2 linked regions of the Hydrogenophaga sp. SL48 genome follow. Each later gene encodes a partner of the first gene's protein in a complex. Links are inferred from orthologs where the notes say so. Each region holds a gene or a part of one and is shown on either strand. Other genes may lie near its edges.

Evidence for each region.
Region 2: the proteins of mfd (region 1) and uvrA are in contact, whole or in part, in a crystal structure (PDB 4DFC), measured with the Escherichia coli proteins. The link is inferred for Hydrogenophaga sp. SL48 from one-to-one orthologs.

The regions. Positions count from the first base shown.
Region 1 is NZ_CP063400.1:2,071,507-2,078,876, forward strand. The notes cover bases 1,005-5,078. They hold mfd (transcription-repair coupling factor), read left to right. Parts: upstream 1,005-1,386; coding sequence 1,387-4,878; downstream 4,879-5,078. Other genes in these bases: ispD (2-C-methyl-D-erythritol 4-phosphate cytidylyltransferase), read right to left, coding at 1,005-1,261; IM738_RS09840 (DUF4405 domain-containing protein), read left to right, coding at 4,994-5,078. Also shown: ispF (2-C-methyl-D-erythritol 2,4-cyclodiphosphate synthase), read right to left, coding at 1-456; more of ispD, read right to left, coding at 539-1,004; more of IM738_RS09840, read left to right, coding at 5,079-5,500; phosphoserine phosphatase SerB, read left to right, coding at 5,538-6,266; IM738_RS09850 (hypothetical protein), read right to left, coding at 6,324-6,656; IM738_RS09855 (DUF3106 domain-containing protein), read left to right, coding at 6,841-7,278. UniProt on the Escherichia coli protein: Couples transcription and DNA repair by recognizing RNA polymerase (RNAP) stalled at DNA lesions. Mediates ATP-dependent release of RNAP and its truncated transcript from the DNA, and recruitment of nucleotide excision repair machinery to the damaged site.
Region 2 is NZ_CP063400.1:4,987,991-4,994,828, reverse strand. Bases 2,333-5,874 are described here. They hold uvrA (excinuclease ABC subunit UvrA), read left to right. Parts: upstream 2,333-2,644; coding sequence 2,645-5,674; downstream 5,675-5,874. Other genes in these bases: IM738_RS23750 (RcnB family protein), read right to left, coding at 5,720-5,874; IM738_RS23760 (hypothetical protein), read right to left, coding at 2,333-2,393. Also shown: IM738_RS23770 (MFS transporter), read right to left, coding at 1-234; IM738_RS23765 ((Fe-S)-binding protein), read right to left, coding at 382-1,716; more of IM738_RS23760, read right to left, coding at 1,713-2,332; more of IM738_RS23750, read right to left, coding at 5,875-6,247; IM738_RS23745 (MipA/OmpV family protein), read right to left, coding at 6,345-6,838. UniProt on the Escherichia coli protein: The UvrABC repair system catalyzes the recognition and processing of DNA lesions. UvrA is an ATPase and a DNA-binding protein. A damage recognition complex composed of 2 UvrA and 2 UvrB subunits scans DNA for abnormalities.

The sequences.
Region 1 (7,370 bases):
CTCCATCGAGAGGCTCTGCCCCACCGGCCCCAGTTTCTCTGCGGTCTTGGCTTTCACGTTCACCTGATCCACCGCCACCCCGAGCGCGGCGGCGATGCGCTCGCACATGGCGGGAATGTGGGGCGCCAGCTTGGGCGCCTGGGCGATCACCGTGCTGTCCACGTTGCCGATCTCGAAGCCCGCCGCGCGCACGCGCCGCGCCACCTCCGCCAGCAGACGCCATGAATCGGAGCCCTTGAAGCGTTCGTCGGTGTCAGGAAAATGCCGACCAATGTCGCCGAGTGCCGCCGCGCCCAGCAGCGCGTCGGTGATGGCGTGCAACAGCACGTCGGCGTCCGAATGCCCGAGCAGGCCCAGGGTGTGCGGAATGGTCACGCCACCGATGATGAGCGGCCGACCGGGCACCAGAGCGTGCACGTCCCAGCCCTCACCGATGCGAAAGGGAATGGTGTTCATGAGCGCGCTCCGCGAGTCCACCCCAAGGAGCGCGACGCTCCCTCGGAGGACCGTGAACACACAAAGTGAAAAACGTGGGGGTTCAAGTTCGGTTCCTCAGGATGGCTTCCGCCAGGGCAAAGTCTTCCGGGTAGGTGACCTTGAAGTTCTGTGCGCTGCCGGGCACCAGCAGCGGTTGCTGGCCCGCCAGTTCTATGGCACTGGCCTCGTCGGTCACGCCAGCGAAGCCATTGCCGGCCTGCGCGGCCAGCGCCGCCTGCAGGGCCCCGATGCGGAACATCTGAGGCGTCTGCGCCAGCCATTTGTCGGACCGGTCCACCGTCGCGGCCACGCGGCCCCCGGCTTCGGACTTGAGCGTGTCGGGCAGTTTGAGCGCCAGCAGGCCGCCCACCCGGTCGTCCGCGCAGGCGTCGATCAGCGCATCAACCTGCGCCGGGGTGACGAGACAACGCGCCGCGTCGTGCACCAGCACCCAGTCGCTCGCATCGGCGCCGCTGTCCAGCAAGGCCTGCAAACCGTTGAACACACTGGCCGCGCGCGAGCTGCCGCCCACCCGGGCGAGCTGGATGCGCGGGTCGTCCACGCTCAGGAAGCGGTCGCCCGCCGCCACCACCACCAGGCAGCGGTCGATGCGGTCAACGGCTGTGAACGCCGCCAGTGTGTGCAGCACCATGGGCAGCCCGGCCAGCGGCTGGTATTGCTTGGGCTCGGCGGTGCCGGCGCGCGAACCCGTGCCGGCGCAGGGCAACAGGGCATGGCAACGGGGTGCCGGTTGGGGGGGCATTGGGCGAGGGATGTCGGTCATGGAAGTGAGCGCATTCTAGAATCAGGTCTTTCACACCCCCCACCTCCTCAGGCGGGGGGTGTTTGTCATGGGAGGTTCGGGGCCGGTGGCCCTGTGCAGCCCCAACCGCGTCAGTGCAACCGCCCATGGACCTGCCCAAACTCACCCCCGGCAAACGCTTCACCCTGCCCCGCCCCAGCGGCGCGGCCGATGCCCTGCTGCTGGCCCAGCTCGGTGCGCGCGAAAAAGCCGCAGGCCGGCTCACGGCCATCGTCACGGCCGACGCCACCGACGCGCAGCGCCTGATCGACGAGATGGCGTTCTTCGCGCCCGGTCTGCGCTGTGCGCTGTTCCCGGACTGGGAAACCCTCCCCTACGACACCTTTTCGCCGCACCAGGACCTGATCTCCGAACGTCTGGCCACCCTTTGGCGCATCCAGCAGCACGACAAGGACACCGGTGCTGACGTGGTGCTGGTGCCCGCCACCACCGCGCTCTACCGGCTGGCGCCGCCGTCCTTCCTGGCCGGCTACACCTTCCAGTTCAAGGTGAAGCAGAAGCTCGACGAAGCCAAGCTCAAAGGCCAGCTCACGCTGGCGGGCTACCAGCACGTCACCCAGGTGGTGAGCCCGGGCGAATACGCGGTGCGCGGCGGCCTGATCGATCTCTTTCCCATGGGCTCGCAGGTGCCCTACCGCGTGGACCTGTTCGACGACGAGATCGACAGCATCCGCACCTTCGACCCGGACAGCCAGCGCAGCCTCTACCCGGTTCCCGAGGTGCGGCTGCTGCCCGGTCGCGAGTTCCCGATGGACGACGCGGCGCGCGCCAAATTCCGCAGCCGCTGGCGCGAACTGCTCGACGGCGACCCGACCAAGAGCCGCGTCTACAAGGACATGGGCAACGGCGTGGCCACCGCCGGTATCGAGTACTACCTGCCGCTGTTCTTCGAGCAGACCGCCACCGTCTTTGACTACCTCGGGGAGAACGCGACGGTCGTGCTGCACGGCGACCTCGAGCCCGCGTTCCAGCGCTTCTGGCAGGACACGCAGGACCGCTACCGCCTCGTCAAGAGCGACCCCGAACGCCCGGCGCTGCCGCCCGAGAGCCTGTTCCTCTCGGCCGAGCAGTTCTACACCGGCGCCAACGCCCACGCCCAGCTCGCCATCCGTCCGGCGGTGGAAGACGTTGCCGACAACGCCTTCGCGCAGAAGCTGGGCGACCTCTCGGTGGTGCGCGGCGCCGAAGACCCGCTCTCGCGTCTGCAAAGCCACATCCGCAACACCGCGCACCGCGTGCTGCTGCTGGCCGAGAGCGACGGCCGGCGCGAGAGCCTGCTGGACTTCCTGCGTGCCAGCGGCCTGAACCCGCCCGCCTTTGAAACGCTCGCCGAGTTCCAGGCCAGCGACGAAAAGACCGGCATCGCCACCTCGGTGCTGACGGTCGGTTTCAGCTCGCTGGAAGACGGCATCGACTTCGTCACCGAGACCGAGCTCTTCGCCGCCGGCCCCGCCACGCGCCGGCGCAAGAAGCAGGAACAGGTCAGCGACGTCGATGCGCTGATCAAGGACCTGAGCGAGCTCAATGTAGGCGACCCGGTGGTGCACAACGCGCACGGCATCGGCCGCTACCGCGGCCTGGTCCACATGGACATGGGCGAAAAGAACCCGGACGGCACGCCCGCGCTGATGGAGTTCCTGCACCTCGAATACGCCGACAAGGCGGTGCTCTACGTGCCAGTGAGCCAGCTGCAGCTGATCGGCCGCTACACCGGCGTGAGCGCCGACGAGGCGCCGCTGCACCGCCTGGGCAGCGGGCAGTGGGAGAAGGCCAAGCGCAAGGCGGCCGAGCAGGTGCGCGACGCCGCCGCCGAGCTGCTGAACATCTACGCCCGCCGCGCCGCGCGCCAGGGCCACGCGTTCCGCTTCTCGGCGCAGGACTACGAGATCTTCGCCAACGACTTCGGCTTCGACGAAACCGCCGACCAGCGCGGCGCGATACACGCCGTGATCCAGGACATGATCAGCCCGCGCCCGATGGACCGGCTGGTGTGTGGCGACGTGGGCTTCGGCAAGACCGAGGTCGCCTTGCGCGCCGCGTTCGTGGCCGTGACCGGCGGGCGCCAGGTGGCGTTCCTCGCGCCGACCACGCTGCTGGCCGAACAGCACTACCAGACGCTGGTGGACCGCTTCGGCAAGTGGCCGGTCAAGATCGCCGAGATGAGCCGCTTCCGCTCGCAAAAGGAAATCACCGCGGCACAGAAAGGCATCGCCGACGGCTCGGTGGACATCGTCGTCGGCACGCACAAGCTGCTGAGCGAGAAAACGCAGTTCAAGGACCTGGGCCTGCTCATCATCGACGAAGAGCACCGCTTCGGCGTGCGCCACAAAGAGCAGATGAAGGCCCTGCGCGCCGAGGTCGATGTGCTCACGCTCACCGCCACGCCGATCCCGCGCACGCTGGGCATGGCGCTCGAAGGCCTGCGCGATCTGTCGGTCATCGCGACCGCGCCGCAACGCCGCCTGGCGATCAAGACCTTTGTGCGCAGCGAGAGCAACGGCGTGATCCGCGAAGCCGTGCTGCGTGAATTGAAGCGCGGCGGCCAGGTCTACTTCCTGCACAACGAGGTCGAGACGATCGAAAACCGCAAGCAGAAGCTGGAAGAAATCTTGCCCGAGGCGCGCATCGCCATCGCCCATGGCCAGATGCCCGAGCGCGATCTGGAGCGGGTCATGCGCGACTTCGTGGCGCAGCGCTACAACCTGCTGCTGTGCTCGACCATCATCGAGACCGGCATCGACGTGCCCACCGCCAACACCATCGTCATGAGCCGCGCCGACAAGTTCGGTCTGGCCCAGCTGCACCAGCTGCGCGGCCGCGTGGGCCGCAGCCACCACCAGGCCTACGCCTACCTCATGGTGCCGGACATCGAAGGCCTGACCAAACAGGCCGCGCAGCGGCTCGACGCGATCCAGCAGATGGAAGAACTGGGCAGCGGCTTCTACCTGGCCATGCACGACCTGGAGATCCGCGGCGCCGGCGAGGTGCTGGGCGAAAACCAGAGCGGCAACATGCTGGAAGTGGGTTTCCAGCTCTACAACGAGATGCTCAACGAAGCCGTGCGCTCGCTGAAAGCCGGTAGCGAACCCGACCTGCTCTCGCCGCTGTCGGTCACCACCGACATCAACCTGCACGCCCCCGCCCTGCTGCCCAGCGACTACTGTGGTGACGTGCACCTGCGCCTCTCGTTCTACAAGAAGCTCGCCACCGCCAAGACCACCGACCAGGTGGACGCGCTGCTCGAAGAGATCGTCGACCGTTTCGGCAAGCTGCCGGCCCAGGCGCAGACGCTGATCGACGTGCACCGCCTGCGCTGCATCAGCGCGCCCTACGGCGTGGTGAAGGTCGATGCGGCGCCTGGTGTCACGAACATCACCTTCAAGGCCAACCCGCCCATCGAACCGATGCGCATCATCGAGCTGATCCAGAAGAACCGGCACATCAAGCTCGCGGGCAACGAAAAGCTGCGCATCGAGCGAGCGCTGCCCGAGGTGAAAGACCGGGTGCAACTGGTGCGCGACGTGCTGCGCTCGCTGGGGCAGCCGCTGAAGCCCGAGCCTGCGCCCGCCGCGGCTTGATCTGCATCAAGGACCGGAGCCGTGGGGCGCGGCGTTCACCTGCCGTTCACGTGCGCGCCAGGAAACTTCATGTTGGCGCCGCACCATGGCGGCTTCTGAACCGAAGGGAACCCACATGAACCTGTCCACTCAACGCCCCTGGATCACGCCCGTCGTGATCGGAGCATTCCTTTTGTCCGCCGTCACCGGCGTGCTGATGTTCTTTCACCTCGACAGTGGCCTGAACAAGACCGCGCACGAATGGCTGAGCTGGGCCATGGTGATCGGCGTTTCGCTGCACGTGCTGCTGCACATGCCAGCCTTCAAACGCTATTTCAGCCAGACCCCGGGCCGCATCGTCATGGGCGCCTTCGCCCTCGTGCTCGCACTGAGCTTCATCCCGGCCGGCGGCAGCGCAGGCAGCGAGCCTGGCTTTGCGCCCCCGGTGCGCGCCCTGGCCAAGGCCCCGATCACCGTGCTGGCCCAGGTGGCCGGCACCAGCACCGGCGATTTGAAGGCCAGGCTGCAAGCGGCCGGCCTCACCGTCACCAGCGACCAGCAGTCGGTGGCAGATTTGGTGGGCGGTGACCTGAAAGCGCAGATCGGAACGATGAACAAGGTGCTGGCGCAAACGAAGTCCTGAGCGGAGCATTGGTGCGGGCTCCCGCGATAATTCCGGGATGACTTCAACCACCATCGAATTCGCCCCCGGCCTCACCGTCCAGGGCTTCACGCCGCCGCTGAACCTGAAGGACTTCAAGCTCATCGCGTTCGACATGGACTCCACGCTCATCAACATCGAGTGCGTGGACGAAATCGCCGACGCCGCCGGCCGCAAGGCAGAGGTGTCGGCCATCACCGAAGCTGCCATGCGCGGCGAGATCACCGACTACAAGGAGAGCCTGCGCCAGCGCGTGGCGCTGCTGCGCGGTGTGACCGTGGCGCACATGGAGCAGGTGCTCGCCGAACGCCTGCAGCTCAACCCAGGCGCCGAAGCGCTGGTCAAGGCCTGCAAGGCCGCGGGGCTGAAGGTGCTGCTGGTCTCGGGCGGTTTCACCTATTTCACCGACCGCGTGCGCGATCGCCTGGGCATCGACTTCACCCGCTCCAACGTGCTGGAAATCGAGAGTGGCCCCAACTGCGGCCAGCTCACCGGCCGCATGGTCGACCAGGCCTGGGGTGACATCTGCGATGGCGCGGAAAAGCGCCGCACGCTGCTGGAAGTGGCTTCGCTGCTGGGCATCGAACCGGGCCAGTGCATCGCCATGGGCGACGGCGCCAACGACCTGCCGATGATGGGCGTGGCGGGCCTGTCGGTGGCCTACCACGCGAAGCCCAAGGTGCGCGAGCAGGCCATGGTCGCCATCAATCAAGGCGGTCTCGACCGCCTGCTCGAAGTCCTGCGCTGAGGGGTCGGTCGCTTGGCTGCGACCGACTGCGCACCCCGGGGCAACACAAGGCGACGCTCAGCCTGCCGTGCGTCGGTTGTGCTTGGTGCGGCGGATCTTGTGGCTGGCGCGGTCCTGCGCCTTCTCCATGCGCACGGCCTCCTTGCCGGTCACCTGACCGTCCGCCTCGGTGCGGCCTTCCAAGCGGTTGATGTGGCGCTGCTGTTGCTCCAGCCGGGCCTGCTCCACCGGGGTGATCTGACCGGACTCCACACCCTGATCGATGCGGTGGGACTGGCGGGCCTGCCGGTTGTCCATGCGTTGGGACTGCAGGTCGCCCGCTTGCGCCTGAGCAGCGAACAGGGTCAGGCCGAGGGCGGCGGCGGTCAGGGGTTGGAGCCAGTGGGTCATGGTGCTTCCTTTGGGTTGGGGTGTCGGGGCCGGGGTGGCCCTTGCCTGCTTTGAACCAGCACCGGACCCGCGGCTTACGCTACCGAGGCTCAACCCGTGTAAAACGCTGGGGTATGGCGTAAGAACCCGAACCGGGCGGGGTTGAACCGGTGGCAGACACGCCCTTCACCCGCCCTCCGTCACCATGAACAACGCCTTCCGTTCGCTGCTGGTCCGCTGGCTGGCCTGTTGCACCCTGCTGTGCAGCACCGCGCAGGCCGCCCCCCTGACCGTGCCCGACGCCCGTGAATGGTCGCGCCTCAACCCCGCGCAGCAGGCCGAGATCAAGCAGCGGCTCAAGAACGCCTCGCCCGCAGAGCGCCAGGCCTTCCGCCAGCGCCTGCGCGAGCAGCTGGAGACCCTGACACCGCAGGAGCGGCAGGCCCTGATTGAACAGACGCGCCAACGCTGGCAGGCACTGGCCCCGGAAGAAAAACGCCGCCTCGCCGAAGAGCGCCGCGATCAGGTACGCGAGATGACCCCCGACGAACGCCGCGAGCTGCTGCGCCAGCGGCGCGACATGCTCAACAAGCTGAGCCCCGCCGAGCGTCGGGCGCTGCGCGAAAAACTCCCGGCCGACTGAGAGGCTGAGAGGAAATCGGTCATGCCCGCTTTGACGCCCCAAACCACCACCAGCCGCGTTGCAAATGCGCGCCGTAGCCCGAGCTACGGCTG
Region 2 (6,838 bases), 2.9 Mb from region 1 along the record:
CTGCGTCAGCCCGTACAGGCCCATGGCAAAACCGACACGGGCCGGGTCGTCGCCGCCGGGCAGGCGCGCGGCTTCGAGTGCGAACACCGGCAGCACGATGAACAGGCCCAGCATGCGCAGCGCAAACACCAGGGCCAGCGCACCGCTGGCGCGCCGCTCCTCACCCGTCATGCGGTTGGCATCGAGGGCGGGAGCATCGCTGGAAACGGGGGGAGCGGACGTTGAAGACACGATCAAGAAGCACGCGTCAGGCAGGATCGCCTGCCTGACGCCGGGGGTGTTGGGGCCAACCGGTATTGTGCGTCAAAGGCCCTGCCACACGCTGGTGGTGGGTCGGCACCGGCCTGGGCCGGCAGTCCCCGGAACAAGGCGTGGGAAATATCATTCCGGCAACTGCCGGGCCACCATTTCAACCACGCTTTCAATGGTGGTGGGCCAGGCGTCGGCTTCGGCGCCCGCCATCACGTTCAGTCGGCAACTGCCGCAGGACACCACCACCGTGTCGGCCCCCGTGGCGTCGATCTGCTCGCGCTTGATGCCCCAGGCCTTGTGCCGCAAACCCTCCGCGCGGTTGATCAGGAACACGCCCGCGCCACCGCCACAACACCAGTTCTGCTCGGCCGTGGGCGTGGTTTCCCGCAGGTCCATGCCCAGGGCTTTGAGCGCCGCGCGCGGCTCGTCCACCACGCCGCCGTGCCGGGCCAGCTTGCAGGCGTCGTGGTAGGTGATCTTGCGGCTGGGGTCTTCGGGTGGCTGCAGCTGCAAACGCCCGGCAGTGATTTCGCGCCCCACGAATTCGGACGCCGCCAGCACCTCGAAGGGCAGCGGCTGGCCGTTGGCGAGCCGCGCTTCCCAGCGCAGCGCCGGGTACGCGTGCCCGCACTCCGGCAGGATGACGGTCTTGGCGCCAATGGCCAGCGCCTCATCGATCAGGCGTTGGCTGGCCGCCTTCTGCAGCGATTCGCTGCCGGAGAGCAGACCGAAGTTCGCCGCTTCAAAACCCGCGCTGCGCAAGGTCCCTCGAATGCCCAGGTGGTTGAGGATGCGCGCCGTGGCGGCCAGCGCATCCTGGTACAGCAGCACGTCGATCACCGTGGTCACGAGCATCAGGTCGGCCTGCGGTTCGTCCAGAGGAACCGTGATGCCCTGGGCGCGCAGCAGGTCCAGCGTTTGCCGGAGCTCGTTGGGGCCGACGCCGAACACCGTGCCCCGGCCGGCCTGTTCCTGCGCCACCGCCGTCAACTCCAGTGGGGCCAGCCCGGCCTCGAACAGCGCTTCGCGCATCACGTTCACACCGCGCGCGGTGTTGACGCCCATCGGGCAGATCATGCTGCAGCGCCCGCACTCCGTGCATGAGTCGTAGACCAGTTCCTGCCACTCCTTGAGATCGTCGAGCGTGATGTCGGCCAGGAACAGGCGCTTGAGTGGCGCAAAGGCCGAGGTTTCGCGCGCGTGCACCCGGCGCAGCAGGTCCAGCTTGCGGCTGGGGCTGTATTTCGGGTCCTGGGTGCTCTGGTAGAAGTGGCAGGCTTCCGAACAGTAGCCACAGTTCACGCAGGCCTCCAGGTCCAGCGCCAGACCGCGGTCGGTCTTGGCGCGCATCACCGTCTTGGCGCGGCCCAGGCGCTCGGCGTCGGTCAGCGCATCGGGCTGCGCCATCTCCGGCAGGTGGTGGATGGCTTGCAGAAAGCCATGAAACACATCCATGTTGATCATGAGCGCACCCCGCGACGGCCAAAGAACGTGGCCAGCTGCATGCGCGCCGGCAGGAACAGGAACGCGTGCATCAGCTTGCCGAACGGAAACCAGATCAGCAGCAGCTCCAGCGTCAGCAGGTGCACCGCCAGCGGGTCCCGGTAGATCACGTGGTCGCGCGCCAGGATGGTCGCGGACGGATCGCCGATCACCGCCATGCCGGTGAAGAAGGGCAGGAACGTGAGCACCCAGGTGATCCAGTCGTCGGCGGTCGAGATCCGTTTCAGCACCGGATCGGTCAGGCGGAACAGCAGGGCCACCAGCAAAGAGATGATGCTGGCGCCCGCCGCGACGTACATCACGGCGTCGGGAAAGGCGGGCCACCACAGACCGGTCAGGCGGCGGACGAAAGCGATGTGGGGCGCGTAGCCGAAGAACACCACCGCAAGCCCGATGTGGAACACATAGGGATTCAGGTTGACGAGCGTGGCGCTCGGGTGAAACCCGCCGCGCGGCAGCATGCGCGTGAGCGCGGCGCTCAAAGCCGCGCCCGTGCCGAAGTGCTGGCGTTCGGGCCCGGCGGGTGCGGGCGAGCCGGGCAGGCGCCGCAGCGCCAGCAAGCGCCAGGCGACGCCCGCGACAAAGACAAAAAGAGACAGCGCCAGCAGCGGGCCGCGCACCCAGTCCAGGAAATCCATGGAGAACCGTCCTTGATGTGGTCACCGGAGCTTGCACAGTACGCCCAATCCGCCCGAAAAACACATTCCGGTTGCGCTTCGCTGCTCGGGGGTTGATTCCCGTCATGCCTTGACGCCACCCGGTGCCGCAGGTGCACCCCGCTGGCGGTCCGGCCGTATCATGTCGGGTTGCCTTTTTGACGCCAGAAACCCGCCACTGGTGCACCGCCTTGAACCAGAACCCGACCCCGCTGACCGGCCCCGCGCTGGAGATGCCCACCCCGCTCAGCCCCGCCCACGCCGCGGCCCTGCGCACCGCGGCCACGCTTTCGGTGCGCGGCGCGCGCACGCACAACCTGAAGAACATCGACCTCGACATCCCCAAGCACGCGCTGGTGGTGATCACGGGCTTGTCGGGCTCGGGCAAATCGAGCCTGGCGTTTGACACCCTGTACGCCGAAGGCCAGCGCCGTTATGTGGAGAGCCTCTCGGCCTACGCGCGGCAGTTTCTGCAGCTGATGGACAAGCCCGACGTGGACCTGATCGAAGGCCTGTCGCCGGCGATCGCCATCGAGCAGAAGGCCACCAGCCACAACCCGCGCTCCACCGTGGGCACGGTGACCGAGATCCACGACTATCTGCGCTTGTTGTACGCCCGCGCCGGCACGCCGCACTGCCCCGAGCACGACCTGCCGCTGGCCTCGCAGAGCGTGGCGCAGATGGTGGACGCCGTGCTGGCGCTGCCGCCCGACACGCGGCTGATGATCCTGGCGCCGGTGGCGCGCGAGAAAAAGGGCGAGTTCCTGGAGCTGTTCGCCGACATGCAGGCCCAGGGCTACGTGCGCTTCCGCATCAACGGCGAGGTGCTGGACTTCGATGCCCTGCCGGCGCTGAAGAAGACCGAGAAACACAACATCGACGTCGTGATCGACCGCATCAAGGTGCGCACCGACGCGGCCGACGAAGGTGTGAACCCACTGCGACAGCGGCTCGCCGAGAGCTTCGAGGCTGCGCTGCGACTGGCCGAAGGCCGCGCCATCGCGGTCGAAATGGACGGCGGCGCCGAACACGGCTTCTCCGCCAAGTTCGCCTGCCCGGTCTGCAGCTACACCGTGGGCGAGCTGGAGCCGCGGCTCTTTTCGTTCAACTCGCCCATGGGTGCCTGCCCCAGCTGCGACGGCCTGGGCCACACCGAGGTGTTCGATCCCGAGCGCGTGGTCGCCTTCCCCACGCTCAGCCTGGCCAGCGGCGCCATCAAGGGCTGGGACCGGCGCAATGGCTACTACTTCGCCATGATCGAGAGCATCGCGGCGCACTACAAGTTCGACGCCGAAGCGGCCTGGGAATCGCTGCCCGAAGCGGTGCAGCAGGTGCTGCTCTACGGCTCTGGCGAAGAAGAGATCAAGTTCAGCTACGCGCTCGAATCGGGCGAACGCGCGGGCAAGAAGATCAGCAAGAAACACCCCTTCGAAGGCATCATCCGCAACTTCGAACGCCGCTACCGCGAGACCGACTCGGCCGCCGTGCGCGAAGAGCTGTCCCGCTACCGCGCCACCCAGCCCTGCCCCTCGTGCAACGGCACGCGCCTGCGCCTGGAGGCGCGCCACGTTTTCGTGGGCGAGGGCGAGCAGAAGCAGCCCATCTACAAGATCAGCCACATCACGCTCGGCGAGTCGCTGGCCTACTTCAGCGCGCTGCACCTGCCCGGCGCCAAGGGCGACATCGCCGCGCGCGTGATCAACGAGATCCGCCAGCGCCTGAAGTTCCTGAACGACGTGGGCCTGAACTACCTGAGCCTGGACCGCAGCGCCGACACGCTCTCGGGCGGCGAAGCGCAGCGCATCCGGCTGGCGAGCCAGATCGGCAGCGGCCTGACCGGCGTGATGTACGTGCTCGACGAGCCCAGCATCGGCCTGCACCAGCGCGACAACGACCGCCTCATCACCACCCTGCAGCACCTGCGCGACCTGGGCAACACGGTGCTGGTGGTGGAGCACGACGAGGACATGATCCGTTGCGCCGACCACGTGATCGACATGGGCCCCGGCGCGGGCGTGCACGGCGGCCACGTGATGGCGCAGGGCACCTGCGCCGAGGTGATGGCCACGCCCGGCTCACTGACGGGCCAGTACCTCAGCGGCGCGCGCGAGATCGCCGTGCCCTCGCGGCGCACGCCCTGGCTGCCGGTGAACAAGGCCGCCGCCGCGGCCAAGGCCGCGCCGATCAAGTCGCGCTTTCCCATGAGCCCCGCGGCCGAGCGCCGCAGCGCGCGCGAAGCGGCCCACCTGGCCTCGCTGGGCGAGCTGCAGGAAATCCGCGTCGTCAATGCCACCGGCCACAACCTCCAGGGCGTGAGCGTGGCTTTCCCGGTGGGCCTGCTGACCTGCGTGACCGGCGTCTCGGGCTCGGGCAAATCGACCCTGGTGAACGACACGCTCTACGCCGCCGTCTCGCGCACGCTCTACCGCTCGCACGAAGAGCCGGCCGAACACGAGGCCATCGAAGGCATCGAACACTTCGACAAGGTCATCAACGTCGATCAATCGCCGATCGGCCGCACGCCGCGCAGCAACCCGGCCACCTACACCGGCCTCTTCACCGGCATCCGCGAACTGATGGCCGAAATGCCCACCGCGAAAGAACGCGGTTACGGCCCGGGCCGCTTCAGCTTCAACGTGGCCGGCGGTCGCTGCGAGGCCTGCCAGGGCGACGGCGTGGTCAAGGTGGAGATGCACTTCCTGCCCGACGTCTACGTGCCTTGCGAGGTGTGCAGCGGCCAGCGCTACAACCGCGAAACGCTGGACGTGCAATACAAGGGCAAGAACATCGCGCAGATCCTGGACATGACGGTCGAGCAGGCCCACGCCTTCTTCACCGCCGTGCCCACGCTGCACCGCAAGCTGCAGACGCTGATGGACGTGGGCCTCACCTACATCCAGCTCGGCCAGAGCGCGACCACGCTCTCGGGCGGCGAGGCGCAGCGCGTCAAGCTCGCGCTGGAGCTGAGCAAACGCGACACCGGCCGCACGCTCTACATCCTGGACGAGCCCACCACCGGCCTGCACTTCGCCGACATCGAGCTGCTGCTGAAGGTGCTGCACCAGCTGCGCGACGCGGGCAACACCATCGTCGTGATCGAGCACAACCTCGACGTGATCAAGACCGCCGACTGGCTCATCGACATGGGCCCCGAAGGCGGCTCGGGCGGCGGCACCGTGGTGGGCGTGGGCACGCCGGAAGACATCGCCGCCAACGGCGAAAGCCACACAGGGCGCTATCTGGCGCGGCTGCTGGGCCGCTGAGCGAGCCCGGCGTTCAGGTCCGCTGTCGGCGGGTCTGGACGGCGTTCACAGGCCGCCCAGGTCCTCGATGGCGTCGATCACCATGCCGGTTCCCACGGCGATCAGCAGGATGTCGGTGGCCACGCGCACGAACTTGTGACCGGAGGGCGGCAGCCCCAGTTGCACCTGCACCGCCGCCGGCACCGCGTAATAAACGACAGAGGGAGGCAGCGGTTGGCCGCGGCGCCACTTCCAGGCCTGGCCCGGGGGCATGCAGCCGTTCTGCTTCTTGGCCAGGCCGGGCGGGCACTTGCCGCTGCGCACGCGCGGCTCGTAGTAGGCCCGGGTGGCCTGGCGCTGCGGTTCGTTGAAGTAGCCGCCGATCTGGATCGTGACCGTCGGCGTGATCACGCGAGCCACCGGTGGGTGTTTGATCTTCGGCGGCTTGTCGCCCTTGCCCTGCTTGCCATGGCCCTTGCCACTCTGACCACCTTCCGCCCAGTCGGGTTTGGCGGCCTGGGCGCCGTGCAGCGCGGTGCCCAGGGCCAGGCCAAGGATCAGGGCGCGAAGAAGGGAGGTGGACAGGGTGGGCATGGTGCGATGAACCGTCGGGTGAGGATGCCCGTAGTGTGCGCCAACACCGCGCGCACACCGCAACCGAAGGTAACCAGCCCCCCCGTGAAACCCGGACTCAACGGCTGCGGTACGCGATCCCGATGGTCACGCTGTGCGTCGCCAGGCGGCCCACGAGGGGGCTGCGCGCGGCGCGACCGAGGATGCGCGACATCTCCAGCCCGCCGAAGGCCACCCAATGGTCACCCAGCGCGGTGGAGAAATTGAGGCCCGCGCGCAGGTTTTCGAGGCCACCGCTCAGCTGGTAGGTGTCGCGACCGGTCGCCTGCGCACCCTCGAGGGAAATGCCGTAGTGGGTCTGCATGTAGCGGGCATTGCCCAGGCCGGTGCCGAGCGAAAAATCCAACTGCGTGTCTTCGGAATAGGGGTAGGCGTAGTTGACACCGGTGCCCAGCCGCAGGCCACCGCCGCGACCGAGCAGGTCGTGGTCGGTGTTCATGCTCCAGCTCCAGCGCGGCCCGAGGGCACGCCGCGCGGACAGCCGGGCGCGCACCGTGGTGCCGATGTCAGGCAGACCACGCAACAGCGGATCGGCTTCGAAACTGCGGCCGT